DNA from 3 places in the Escherichia sp. MAL-1 genome. Region 3 is predicted to be linked to each of the others. Evidence: predicted binding sites of a transcription regulator. Region 3 holds the regulator's gene; each other region holds the start of a gene.
The links. The regulator CRP, encoded in region 3, controls carbon source genes, mostly activating them, when cyclic AMP is high. The targets are predictions, from matches to a motif close to ATGTGANNNNNNTCACAT.
Positions count from the first base shown of each region.

Region 1: a site for CRP is predicted at 1,637-1,654, ahead of hpt (hypoxanthine phosphoribosyltransferase). Genes of this name have one in related genera too.
Region 2: a site for CRP is predicted at 2,188-2,205, ahead of glpT (glycerol-3-phosphate transporter). Genes of this name have one in related genera too.

Region 1 is NZ_CM129609.1:4,008,509-4,012,771, forward strand. It holds gene ACU8XX_RS20075 (ABC transporter ATP-binding protein) at 1-161, opposite strand, end outside; gene can (carbonate dehydratase) at 270-932, shown strand; gene hpt (hypoxanthine phosphoribosyltransferase) at 973-1,509, opposite strand; gene gcd (quinoprotein glucose dehydrogenase) at 1,715-4,105, shown strand.
Region 2 is NZ_CM129609.1:1,612,773-1,617,035, reverse strand. It holds gene glpQ (glycerophosphodiester phosphodiesterase) at 1-715, opposite strand, end outside; gene glpT (glycerol-3-phosphate transporter) at 720-2,078, opposite strand; gene glpA (anaerobic glycerol-3-phosphate dehydrogenase subunit A) at 2,351-3,979, shown strand; gene glpB (glycerol-3-phosphate dehydrogenase subunit GlpB) at 3,969-4,263, shown strand, end outside.
Region 3 is NZ_CM129609.1:396,368-400,630, reverse strand. It holds gene ACU8XX_RS01850 (YheU family protein) at 1-97, shown strand, start outside; gene ACU8XX_RS01845 (phosphoribulokinase) at 151-1,020, shown strand; gene ACU8XX_RS01840 (OsmC family protein) at 1,075-1,479, opposite strand; gene crp (cAMP-activated global transcriptional regulator CRP) at 1,781-2,413, shown strand; gene ACU8XX_RS01830 (YccS/YhfK family putative transporter) at 2,464-4,263, shown strand, end outside.

The sequences.
Region 1 (4,263 bases), 1.3 Mb from region 3:
AGAGAGCTGATAATACCGATAGTGGTCGATTTCCCGGCCCCGTTCGGCCCGAGAAGCGCATAAAAATCACCCGCTTCGACCTGCAAATCTATTCCACGAAGCGCCTGAACGCCGCCTGGATAGGTTTTTTTAAGCTGTTGAAGTTCCAGTGCAATGGTCATAAATTTTTACTTACCTTACGTTCTTACACTTTATCTGTGGTTTAAATCGTCCCGGAGTTGCCCTATATTAGCCAAACGTAATTATTTGGTTACAGGTCGTTAACCTCCATGAAAGACATAGATACACTCATCAGCAACAATGCACTATGGTCAAAAATGCTGGTGGAAGAGGATCCCGGGTTTTTTGAGAAACTGGCACAAGCGCAAAAACCGCGCTTTCTATGGATTGGATGTTCCGACAGTCGCGTTCCTGCAGAACGTTTAACCGGTCTTGAGCCGGGCGAACTCTTTGTTCACCGTAATGTTGCTAACCTGGTCATTCACACCGACCTGAACTGCCTTTCCGTGGTTCAGTATGCAGTGGATGTACTCGAAGTTGAACACATTATTATCTGTGGCCACTACGGTTGCGGCGGCGTACAAGCCGCCGTTGAAAACCCGGAACTGGGGCTTATCAACAACTGGCTGCTGCATATCCGCGATATCTGGTTCAAACATAGCTCATTGCTCGGCGAAATGCCGCAAGAGCGCCGTCTGGATACCTTGTGTGAACTGAACGTCATGGAACAGGTTTATAACCTGGGCCACTCCACCATTATGCAATCAGCGTGGAAACGCGGGCAGAAAGTTACCATTCACGGCTGGGCCTATGGCATTCACGACGGCTTGCTGCGTGATCTGGATGTCACAGCGACTAACCGCGAAACCCTTGAGCAACGTTACCGTCACGGGATTTCCAACCTCAAGCTGAAACACGCCAACCACAAATAAAAATGCCATGCCGGATGCAACACATCCGGCAACTTCACACTTACTCGTCCAGCAGAATCACTTTGCCGATATACGGCAGATGACGGTAACGCTGTGCGTAATCAATGCCGTAACCCACCACAAACTCATCCGGGATCGAGAAACCAATAAATTCTACCGGGACGTTCACTTCACGACGGGACGGTTTATCCAGCAGCGTACAAATCGCCAGCGACTTCGGTTCGCGCAGGCTTAAGATCTCACGCACTTTCGACAGTGTATTCCCCGAGTCGATGATATCTTCAACAATCAGCACGTCCTTGCCACGGATATCTTCATCCAGATCTTTGAGGATTTTCACATCACGGGTGGTGGACATGCCGCTACCGTAGCTGGAGGCGGTCATAAAGTCGACTTCATGAGATACCTGAACTTCACGGCACAGGTCCGCCATAAACATAAATGAGCCACGCAGCAGACCAACCAGCACCATATCGCTGCCGCTGTCTTTGTAACGCTCAGTAATCTGACGACCCAGTTCGGCGATACGCGCTTTAATCTCCGCTTCGGGGATCATTACTTCTACAGTATGTTTCATATCTCTAACCATATGATTTAAAAACAAATCACTTCGCACGGGCAGGTTTTGGCACCGCAACAAAGCGCAAGACACGCAGTATACCAGTAAAACTATTCATTCGCGGAATCTGTTAATAAAGCTCGAATTGTGATGACGATCACACATGTTAAAACCTATAATTAATTGCTACTAAAATATTAATGAATTGAAATGGTGTCTCTTTATGGCAATTAACAATACAGGCTCGCGACGATTACTCGTCACGCTAACAGCCCTTTTTGCAGCGCTTTGCGGGCTGTATCTACTCATTGGCGGAGGCTGGCTGGTCGCGATTGGCGGCTCCTGGTACTACCCTATCGCTGGCCTTGTGATGCTCGGCGTCGCCTGGATGCTGTGGCGCAGTAAACGTGCCGCGCTTTGGCTATACGCCGCCCTGCTGCTCGGCACCATGATTTGGGGCGTCTGGGAAGTTGGTTTCGACTTCTGGGCGCTGACTCCGCGCAGCGATATTCTGGTCTTCTTCGGCATCTGGCTGATCCTGCCGTTTGTCTGGCGTCGCCTGGTCATTCCTGCCAGCGGCGCAGTTGCCGCACTGGTGGTGGCACTGCTGATTAGCGGTAGTATCCTGACCTGGGCCGGATTTAACGATCCGCAGGAAATCAACGGCACCTTAAGCGCCGATGCCACACCTGCGGAAGCTATCTCACCCGTTGCCGATCAGGACTGGCCTGCCTATGGTCGCAATCAGGAAGGTCAACGCTTTTCACCTCTGAAACAAATTAACGCCGATAACGTCCATAATCTGAAAGAAGCCTGGGTGTTCCGTACTGGCGATGTGAAGCAGCCGAACGATCCGGGCGAAATCACCAATGAAGTGACGCCGATTAAAGTGGGCGACACCCTTTACCTGTGTACCGCTCACCAGCGCCTGTTTGCGCTCGATGCCGCCAGCGGCAAAGAGAAATGGCATTACGATCCTGAGCTGAAAACTAACGAGTCTTTCCAGCACGTAACCTGCCGTGGCGTCTCTTATCATGAAGCCAAAGCAGAAACGGCTTCGCCGGAAGTGATGGCGGATTGCCCGCGTCGTATCATTCTTCCGGTCAATGATGGTCGACTGATTGCGATTAACGCTGAAAACGGCAAACTGTGCGAAACCTTCGCCAATAAAGGCGTGCTCAATCTGCAAAGCAATATGCCAGACACCAAACCGGGTCTGTATGAACCGACTTCGCCACCGATTATCACCGATAAAACCATCGTGATGGCAGGTTCAGTTACCGATAACTTCTCAACCCGCGAAACGTCTGGCGTGATCCGTGGTTTTGATGTCAACACCGGGGAGCTGCTGTGGGCTTTTGATCCCGGCGCGAAAGATCCGAACGCAATCCCGTCTGACGAACACACCTTTACCTTTAACTCGCCAAACTCGTGGGCACCAGCGGCCTATGACGCGAAGCTGGATCTGGTGTATCTGCCGATGGGCGTGACCACGCCGGATATCTGGGGCGGTAACCGCACACCGGAACAGGAACGTTATGCCAGCTCGATTCTGGCGCTGAATGCCACTACCGGGAAACTGGCGTGGAGCTACCAGACCGTTCACCACGACCTGTGGGATATGGATCTTCCGGCACAGCCGACGCTGGCGGACATCACCGTTAATGGTCAGAAAGTGCCAGTTATTTACGCTCCGGCGAAAACCGGCAACATTTTTGTGCTCGATCGTCGTAATGGCGAACTGGTGGTTCCGGCACCGGAAAAACCGGTTCCCCAAGGTGCTGCCAAAGGCGATTACGTTACCCCTACTCAACCATTCTCGGAACTGAGCTTCCGTCCGACGAAAGATTTGAGCGGTGCGGATATGTGGGGAGCCACCATGTTTGACCAACTGGTGTGCCGCGTGATGTTCCACCAGATGCGCTATGAAGGCATTTTCACCCCGCCATCTGAACAGGGTACGCTGGTCTTCCCGGGTAACCTGGGGATGTTCGAATGGGGCGGGATTTCCGTTGATCCAAATCGTGAAGTGGCGATTGCCAACCCAATGGCACTGCCGTTTGTTTCGAAACTGATCCCGCGTGGTCCTGGCAACCCGATGGAGCAGCCGAAAGATGCCAAAGGCACGGGTACGGAATCCGGCATTCAGCCACAGTACGGTGTACCGTATGGTGTCACGCTCAACCCGTTCCTCTCACCATTTGGTCTGCCATGTAAACAGCCAGCATGGGGTTATATCTCGGCGCTGGATCTGAAAACTAATGAAGTGGTGTGGAAGAAACGTATTGGTACGCCGCAGGACAGTATGCCGTTCCCGATGCCGGTTCCGGTGCCGTTCAATATGGGTATGCCGATGCTGGGCGGGCCAATCTCCACGACGGGTAACGTGCTGTTTATCGCCGCTACGGCAGATAACTACCTGCGCGCTTACAACATGAGCAACGGTGAAAAACTGTGGCAGGGTCGTTTACCAGCGGGTGGTCAGGCTACGCCAATGACCTATGAAGTGAATGGTAAGCAGTATGTGGTGATCTCCGCAGGCGGTCACGGTTCATTTGGTACGAAGATGGGCGACTATATTGTGGCTTATGCGCTGCCGGATGATGTGAAGTAAGACTTGCTCAGATTGCTGACAACGTGCGCGTTGTTCATGCCGGATGCGGCGTGAACGCCTTATCCAGCCTACAAAATTGTGCAAAATCAATGGATTGCACAGCTAGCGTAGGCCTGATAAGCGTAGCGCATCAGGCAGATTTGCGTTTGTCATCAGTT
Region 2 (4,263 bases), 1.2 Mb from region 3:
TATAGGCAATCAGCTGTACCAAATTGAGCTCCATGCCCATTTTGGGTTCCAGCTCATTCTTAATACGCTTCAGCTCATCAGCATCAAAACATTGCAAATAAACTTTATCGTCCTTACCGGTGTAACCATATTTCTTCAGCACTTCCAGCGTTTTTGCCGCAATATCCTTCCCTTCCTGATGATGGAACCACGGCGCTTTGATTTCTGGATAAATACCGATATTTTTCCCGGTAGAGTGATTTAACCCCTGAACAAATTCAATCTCTTCTTCAAAGGTGTGCACCCGGAAGTCGGACTTACCCATTGGGAAACGCCCCGGATAAGTCTGCACTTTTTTACCGTTTTCAATATCGAAACCTTCGGTAAATTTCAACGACTTAATTTCATCCAGCGTGAAATCTATCGCGTAGTAACGACCGTCTTTGCGCGCCCGATCCGGGAAACGATCGGCAACATCAGTAACACGATCGAGGTAATGGTCATGCAGAACAACCAGATTGTCGTCTTTGGTCATCACCAAATCCTGTTCCAGATAATCCGCTCCCTGCGCATACGCCATCGCTTTTGCTGGCAGCGTATGCTCCGGCAAATATCCACTGGCACCGCGATGGGCGATGACTATTTTTTCGTTGCTGTCCGCCGCCATTGCACTGCTTCCCATGACTATAGTGCTCATCATGATCGCCATGCTAAGGTTTTTCAGCGTCAATTTCATGCCATTAGCCTCCGTTGCGTTTTTGCAGTAATTGTTCATGGCGACGTTTTTCGCCAATCATCACAACAATCAACAAGATAACCGCCAGAATGCTGCCGCCAATCATTACCATAAAGCCGCCATCCCAGCCGAAGAAGTCCACGGTGTAGCCAACAATCGCGCTCGCCGCCACCGAACCGCCCAGGTAACCAAACAGCCCGGTAAAGCCCGCTGCCGTACCTGCCGCTTTTTTCGGTGCCAGTTCCAGCGCATGCAGACCGATCAGCATCACAGGACCGTAGATCAGGAAGCCGATAACAATCATACAAATCATATCGACGGTTGGGTTACCTGCCGGGTTCATCCAGTAAACGATAGTCGCGATGGTCACCAGTGTCATAAAGAAAACGCCGGTTGCCCCACGGTTGCCACGGAAGACTTTATCCGACATCCAGCCGCACAGCAGAGTGCCCGGAATACCTGCATATTCATAAAGGAAGTAGGCCCAGGAGGATTTATCCAGCGCGAAATGCTTAACCTCTTTCAGATAAGTCGGTGACCAGTCGAGGATGCCGTAACGCAGCAGATAAACGAACACGTTGGCGATGGCGATATACCACAGCAGTTTGTTCGGCAGTACGTACTGCATGAAGATTTGCTTCGCCGTCAGCTCCTGTTCCGCTTTTTCGTTATAGTCGTCCGGATAATCATTTTTGTACTCTTCGATCGGCGGCAAGCCACAGGATTGCGGGGTATCGCGCATCATCGCAAAGGCGAATAATGCCACCAGAATGGCGCAGAAAGCAGGCATATAGAGCGCCGCATGCCAGTCATTGAACCAGGCCATCCCCAGCAGGAACAGCAGCGGCGGAATACCACCACCGACGTTGTGCGCACAGTTCCACACTGACACAATGCCGCCACGTTCTTTCTGCGACCACCAGTGCACCATAGTACGACCACACGGCGGCCACCCCATCCCCTGGAACCAACCGCAGAGGAACAACAGTACAAACATCACCGCAATGCTCGACGTCGCCCATGGCACAAAGCCCATAAACAACATCACTGCCGCCGCCAGAATCAAACCTGCGGGCAGGAAAACGCGCGGATTCGAGCGATCCGATACCGAACCCATGATGAATTTCGAAAATCCATAAGCAATCGAGATCCCCGAAAGGGCAAAACCTAAATCACCGCGTGAGAATCCCTGCTCAACCAGATAAGGCATAGCAAGCGCAAAGTTCTTACGAACCAAATAGTAAGCCGCATAGCCAAAGAATATCCCCAGGAAAATTTGCCAGCGCAATCGACGATAAGTCGGATCGATCTCCGCGGCAGGTAAGCGCGCTTTGTGTGGCGCTGGTTTAAAAATACTCAACATTGATAGCCTCCGTGGCCCGTGGTCTTATTTATGATTAACAGCCTGATTCAGTGAGAGAACCTGCCGTTTCTTGAGTTGCCGCGATGTTAAGAAAACATTCATAAATTAAATGTGAATTGCCGCACACATTATTAAATAAGATTTACAAAATGTTCAAAATGACGCATGAAATCACGTTTCACTTTCGAATTATGAGCGAATATGCGCGAAATCAAACAATTCATGTTTTTACTATGGCTAAATGGTAAAAAACGAACTTCAGAGGGATAACAATGAAAACTCGCGACTCGCAATCAAGTGACGTGATTATCATTGGCGGCGGCGCAACGGGAGCCGGGATTGCCCGCGACTGTGCCCTGCGCGGGCTGCGCGTGATTTTGGTTGAGCGCCACGACATCGCAACCGGTGCCACCGGGCGTAACCACGGCCTGCTGCACAGCGGTGCGCGCTATGCGGTAACCGATGCGGAATCGGCCCGCGAATGCATTAGTGAAAACCAGATCCTGAAACGCATTGCACGTCACTGCGTTGAACCAACCAACGGCCTGTTTATCACCCTGCCGGAAGATGACCTCTCCTTCCAGGCCACTTTTATTCGCGCCTGCGAAGAAGCAGGGATCAGCGCAGAAGCTATAGACCCGCAGCAAGCGCGCATTATCGAACCTGCCGTTAACCCGGCACTGATTGGCGCGGTGAAAGTTCCGGATGGCACCGTTGATCCATTTCGTCTGACCGCAGCAAACATGCTGGATGCCAAAGAACACGGTGCCGTTATCCTTACCGCTCATGAAGTCACGGGGCTGATTCGTGAAGGCGCGACGGTGTGCGGTGTTCGTGTACGTAACCATCTCACCGGCGAAACTCAGGCCCTTCATGCACCTGTCGTGGTTAATGCCGCTGGGATCTGGGGGCAACACATTGCCGAATATGCCGATCTGCGCATTCGCATGTTCCCGGCGAAAGGATCGCTGCTGATCATGGATCACCGCATTAACCAGCATGTGATCAACCGCTGCCGTAAACCTTCCGACGCCGATATTCTGGTGCCTGGCGATACCATTTCGCTGATTGGTACCACCTCTTTACGTATTGATTACAACGAGATTGACGATAATCGAGTGACGGCAGAAGAGGTTGATATTCTGCTGCGTGAAGGGGAAAAACTGGCCCCCGTGATGGCGAAAACGCGCATTTTGCGGGCCTATTCTGGCGTGCGCCCGCTGGTTGCCAGCGATGACGACCCGAGCGGACGTAACGTCAGCCGTGGCATCGTGCTGCTCGACCATGCTGAACGCGATGGTCTGGACGGATTTATCACCATCACCGGTGGCAAACTGATGACCTATCGGCTGATGGCTGAATGGGCTACCGACGCGGTATGCCGCAAACTGGGCAACACGCGCCCCTGTACGACTGCCGATCTGGCACTGCCTGGTTCACAAGAACCCGCTGAAGTTACCTTGCGTAAAGTCATCTCCCTGCCTGCCCCGCTGCGCGGTTCTGCGGTTTATCGTCATGGCGATCGCACGCCTGCCTGGCTGAGCGAAGGCCGTCTGCACCGTAGCCTGGTATGTGAGTGCGAAGCGGTAACTGCGGGTGAAGTGCAGTACGCGGTAGAAAATTTAAACGTTAATAGCCTGCTGGATTTACGCCGTCGTACCCGTGTGGGGATGGGCACCTGCCAGGGCGAACTCTGCGCCTGCCGCGCTGCCGGACTGCTGCAACGTTTTAACGTCACGACGTCCGCGCAATCTATCGAGCAACTTTCCACCTTCCTTAACGAACGCTGGAAAGGCGTGCAACCCATCGCCTGGGGAGATGCACTGCGCGAAAGCGAATTTACCCGCTGGGTTTATCAGGGATTGTGTGGTCTGGAGAAGGAGCAGAAAGATGCGCTTTGATACTGTCATTATGGGCGGCGGCCTCGCCGGATTACTCTGTGGCCTGCAACTGCAAAAACACGGCCTGCGCTGTGCCATTGTCACGCGTGGTCAAAGCGCGTTGCATTTCTCATCCGGTTCGCTGGATTTGCTGAGCCATCTGCCAGATGGTCAACCCGTGGCAGACATTCACAGTGGACTGGAATCTTTGCGTCAGCAGGCACCTGCACATCCTTACTCCCTTCTCGGGCCACAACGCGTGCTCGATCTCGCTTGCCAGGCGCAGGCATTAATCGCTGAAAGCG
Region 3 (4,263 bases):
CGTCAAACGCCAGCTACAGTGCGGAGAAGCGGTGCTGGTATGGTCGGAGCTGCACGAAACGGTCAATATTATGCCGCGCAGTCAGTTTCGCGAATAACCTGCAACCGTCGGCGGACGAGATAATAATGATAGCTAAGTCATGGAGTTACTATGTCTGCCAAACATCCGGTCATTGCGGTAACAGGATCCAGCGGCGCGGGGACCACCACCACCAGCCTCGCGTTTCGTAAAATATTCGCGCAGTTAAATCTGCATGCAGCTGAGGTGGAAGGCGACAGTTTTCACCGTTACACCCGCCCGGAAATGGACATGGCGATCCGCAAAGCGCGCGACGCCGGGCGGCATATCAGCTACTTCGGCCCCGAGGCTAACGACTTCGGCCTGCTGGAACAAACCTTCATTGAATACGGTCAGAGCGGCAAAGGGAAATCTCGCAAATATCTGCATACCTACGATGAAGCCGTACCGTGGAATCAGGTACCGGGGACATTCACCCCCTGGCAACCTTTACCGGAACCCACTGATGTACTGTTTTATGAAGGTTTACACGGCGGCGTAGTCACGCCACAGCATAACGTTGCGCAGCATGTGGACTTACTGGTCGGCGTGGTGCCTATCGTTAACCTTGAGTGGATTCAAAAACTGATCCGCGACACCAGCGAGCGCGGGCACTCACGAGAAGCAGTGATGGACTCAGTAGTGCGTTCAATGGAAGACTATATCAACTACATCACACCGCAGTTTTCCCGCACCCATCTTAACTTCCAGCGCGTTCCCACCGTCGACACTTCAAACCCGTTCGCGGCAAAAGGTATCCCGTCGCTCGATGAAAGCTTTGTGGTGATCCATTTTCGTAATCTGGAAGGGATCGATTTCCCCTGGCTGCTGGCGATGTTGCAAGGCTCATTCATTTCCCACATCAATACGTTAGTGGTACCGGGCGGCAAAATGGGTCTGGCAATGGAATTAATTATGCTGCCGCTGGTGCAACGATTGATGGAAGGAAAGAAAATCGAGTAACTCTGCTATTACGCCGGATAAAATACTATCCGGCTTCACAACGGGATAGTTAAGTCACGCGGCAACCACTTCATACGAGTGAGTAATATTCACCGCTTTTTCCAGCATCAACGCCACTGAACAATATTTCTCGGCAGAGAGATCAACCGCACGCGCAACCGCTGCGTCTTTCAGGTCGCGACCGGTGACGATAAAATGCAGATTAATGTGCGTAAACAGGCGTGGTGCCTCTTCGCGGCGTTCAGAGGTCAATTTTACTTCACAATCGACCACATCCTGACGCCCTTTTTGCAGGATCGAAACCACATCGATGGCACTGCAACCACCCGCCGCCATCAACACCATTTCCATCGGACTTGGTGCTTTATCGCCTGAGTTGCCGTCCATTAAAATCTGATGACCAGAGGCGGATTCGCCCAGAAAAGTTAACCCTTCGACCCACTTCACTCGCGCTTGCATTTTTGCTACTCCACTGCGTCAATTTTCCTGACAGAGTACGCGTACTAACCAAATCGCGCAACGGAAGGCGACCTGGGTCATGCTGAAGCGAGACACCAGGAGACACAAAGCGAAAGCTATGCTAAAACAGTCAGGATGCTACAGTAATACATTGATGTACTGCATGTATGCAAAGGACGTCACATTACCGTGCAGTACAGTTGATAGCCCCTTCCCAGGTAGCGGGAAGCATATTTCGGCAATCCAGAGACAGCGGCGTTATCTGGCTCTGGAGAAAGCTTATAACAGAGGATAACCGCGCATGGTGCTTGGCAAACCGCAAACAGACCCGACTCTCGAATGGTTCTTGTCTCATTGCCACATTCATAAGTACCCATCCAAGAGCACGCTTATTCACCAGGGTGAAAAAGCGGAAACGCTGTACTACATCGTTAAAGGCTCTGTGGCAGTGCTGATCAAAGACGAAGAGGGTAAAGAAATGATCCTCTCCTATCTGAATCAGGGTGATTTTATTGGCGAACTGGGCCTGTTTGAAGAGGGCCAGGAACGTAGCGCATGGGTACGTGCGAAAACCGCCTGTGAAGTGGCTGAAATTTCGTACAAAAAATTTCGCCAATTGATTCAGGTAAACCCGGACATTCTGATGCGTTTGTCTGCACAGATGGCGCGTCGTCTGCAAGTCACTTCAGAGAAAGTGGGCAACCTGGCGTTCCTCGACGTGACGGGCCGCATTGCACAGACTCTGCTGAATCTGGCAAAACAACCAGACGCTATGACTCACCCGGACGGTATGCAAATCAAAATTACCCGTCAGGAAATTGGTCAGATTGTCGGCTGTTCTCGTGAAACCGTGGGACGCATTCTGAAGATGCTGGAAGATCAGAACCTGATCTCCGCACACGGTAAAACCATCGTCGTTTACGGCACTCGTTAATCCCGTCGGAGTGGCGCGTTACCTGGTAGCGCGCCATTTTGTTTCCCCCGATGTGGCGCAGACTGATTTATCACCCCGATATCAACTATGCACTTCGACAAACGCTGGTGCTATGTTTGCCCGTGGCCGTTGGGTTAATGCTTGGCGAATTACGATTCGGTCTGCTCTTCTCCCTCGTTCCTGCCTGTTGCAATATTGCGGGCCTTGATACGCCTCATAAACGTTTTTTCAAACGCTTAATCATTGGTGCGTCGCTGTTTGCCACCTGTAGCTTGCTGACACAGCTACTACTGGCAAAAGATGTCCCCCTGCCCTTTTTGCTGACCGGATTAACGCTGGTACTTGGCGTCACTGCTGAGCTGGGGCCATTGCACGCAAAATTGCTTCCCGCATCGCTGCTCGCCGCCATTTTTACCCTCAGTCTGGCGGGATACATGCCGGTCTGGGAACCATTGCTCATCTATGCGTTGGGCACTCTCTGGTACGGATTGTTTAACTGGTTTTGGTTCTGGATCTGGCGCGAACAACCGCTGCGCGAGTCACTAAGTCTGCTGTACCGTGAACTGGCAGATTATTGTGAAGCCAAATACAGCCTGCTTACCCAGCACACCGACCCTGAAAAAGCGCTGCCGCCGCTGCTGGTGCGCCAGCAAAAAGCGGTCGATTTAATTACCCAGTGCTATCAGCAAATGCATATGCTTTCCGCGCAAAACAATACCGATTACAAGCGGATGCTGCGTATTTTCCAGGAGGCGCTGGATTTGCAGGAACATATTTCGGTCAGTTTGCATCAGCCGGAAGAGGTGCAAAAACTGGTCGAGCGTAGCCATGCGGAAGAAGTTATCCGCTGGAATGCGCAAACCGTCGCCGCTCGCCTGCGCGTGCTGGCTGATGACATTCTTTACCATCGCCTGCCAACGCGTTTTACGATGGAAAAGCAAATTGGCGCACTGGAAAAAATCGCCCGCCAGCATCCGGATAATCCGGTTGGGCAATTCTGCTACTGGCATTTCAGCCGCATCGCCCGCGTGCTGCGCACCCAAAAACCGCTCTATGCCCGTGACTTACTGGCCGATAAACAGCGGCGAATGCCATTACTTCCGGCGCTGAAAAGTTATCTGTCACTAAAGTCTCCGGCGCTACGCAATGCCGGACGACTCAGTGTGATGTTAAGCGTTGCCAGCCTGATGGGCACCGCGCTGCATCTGCCGAAGTCGTACTGGATCCTGATGACGGTATTGCTGGTGACACAAAATGGCTATGGCGCAACCCGTCTGAGGATTGTGAATCGCTCCGTGGGAACCGTGGTCGGGTTAATCATTGCGGGCGTGGCGCTGCACTTTAAAATTCCCGAAGGTTACACCCTGACGTTGATGCTGATTACCACCCTCGCCAGCTACCTGATATTGCGCAAAAACTACGGCTGGGCGACGGTCGGTTTTACTATTACCGCAGTGTATACCCTGCAACTATTGTGGTTGAACGGCGAGCAATACATCCTTCCGCGTCTTATCGATACCATTATTGGTTGTTTAATTGCTTTCGGCGGTACTGTCTGGCTGTGGCCGCAGTGGCAGAGCGGGTTATTGCGTAAAAACGCCCATGATGCTTTAGAAGCCTATCAGGAAGCGATTCGCTTGATTCTTAGCGAGGATCCGCAACCTACGCCACTGGCCTGGCAGCGAATGCGGGTAAATCAGGCACATAACACTCTGTATAACTCATTGAATCAGGCGATGCAGGAACCGGCGTTTAACAGCCATTATCTGGCAGATATGAAACTGTGGGTAACGCACAGCCAGTTTATTGTTGAGCATATTAATGCCATGACCACGCTGGCGCGGGAACAC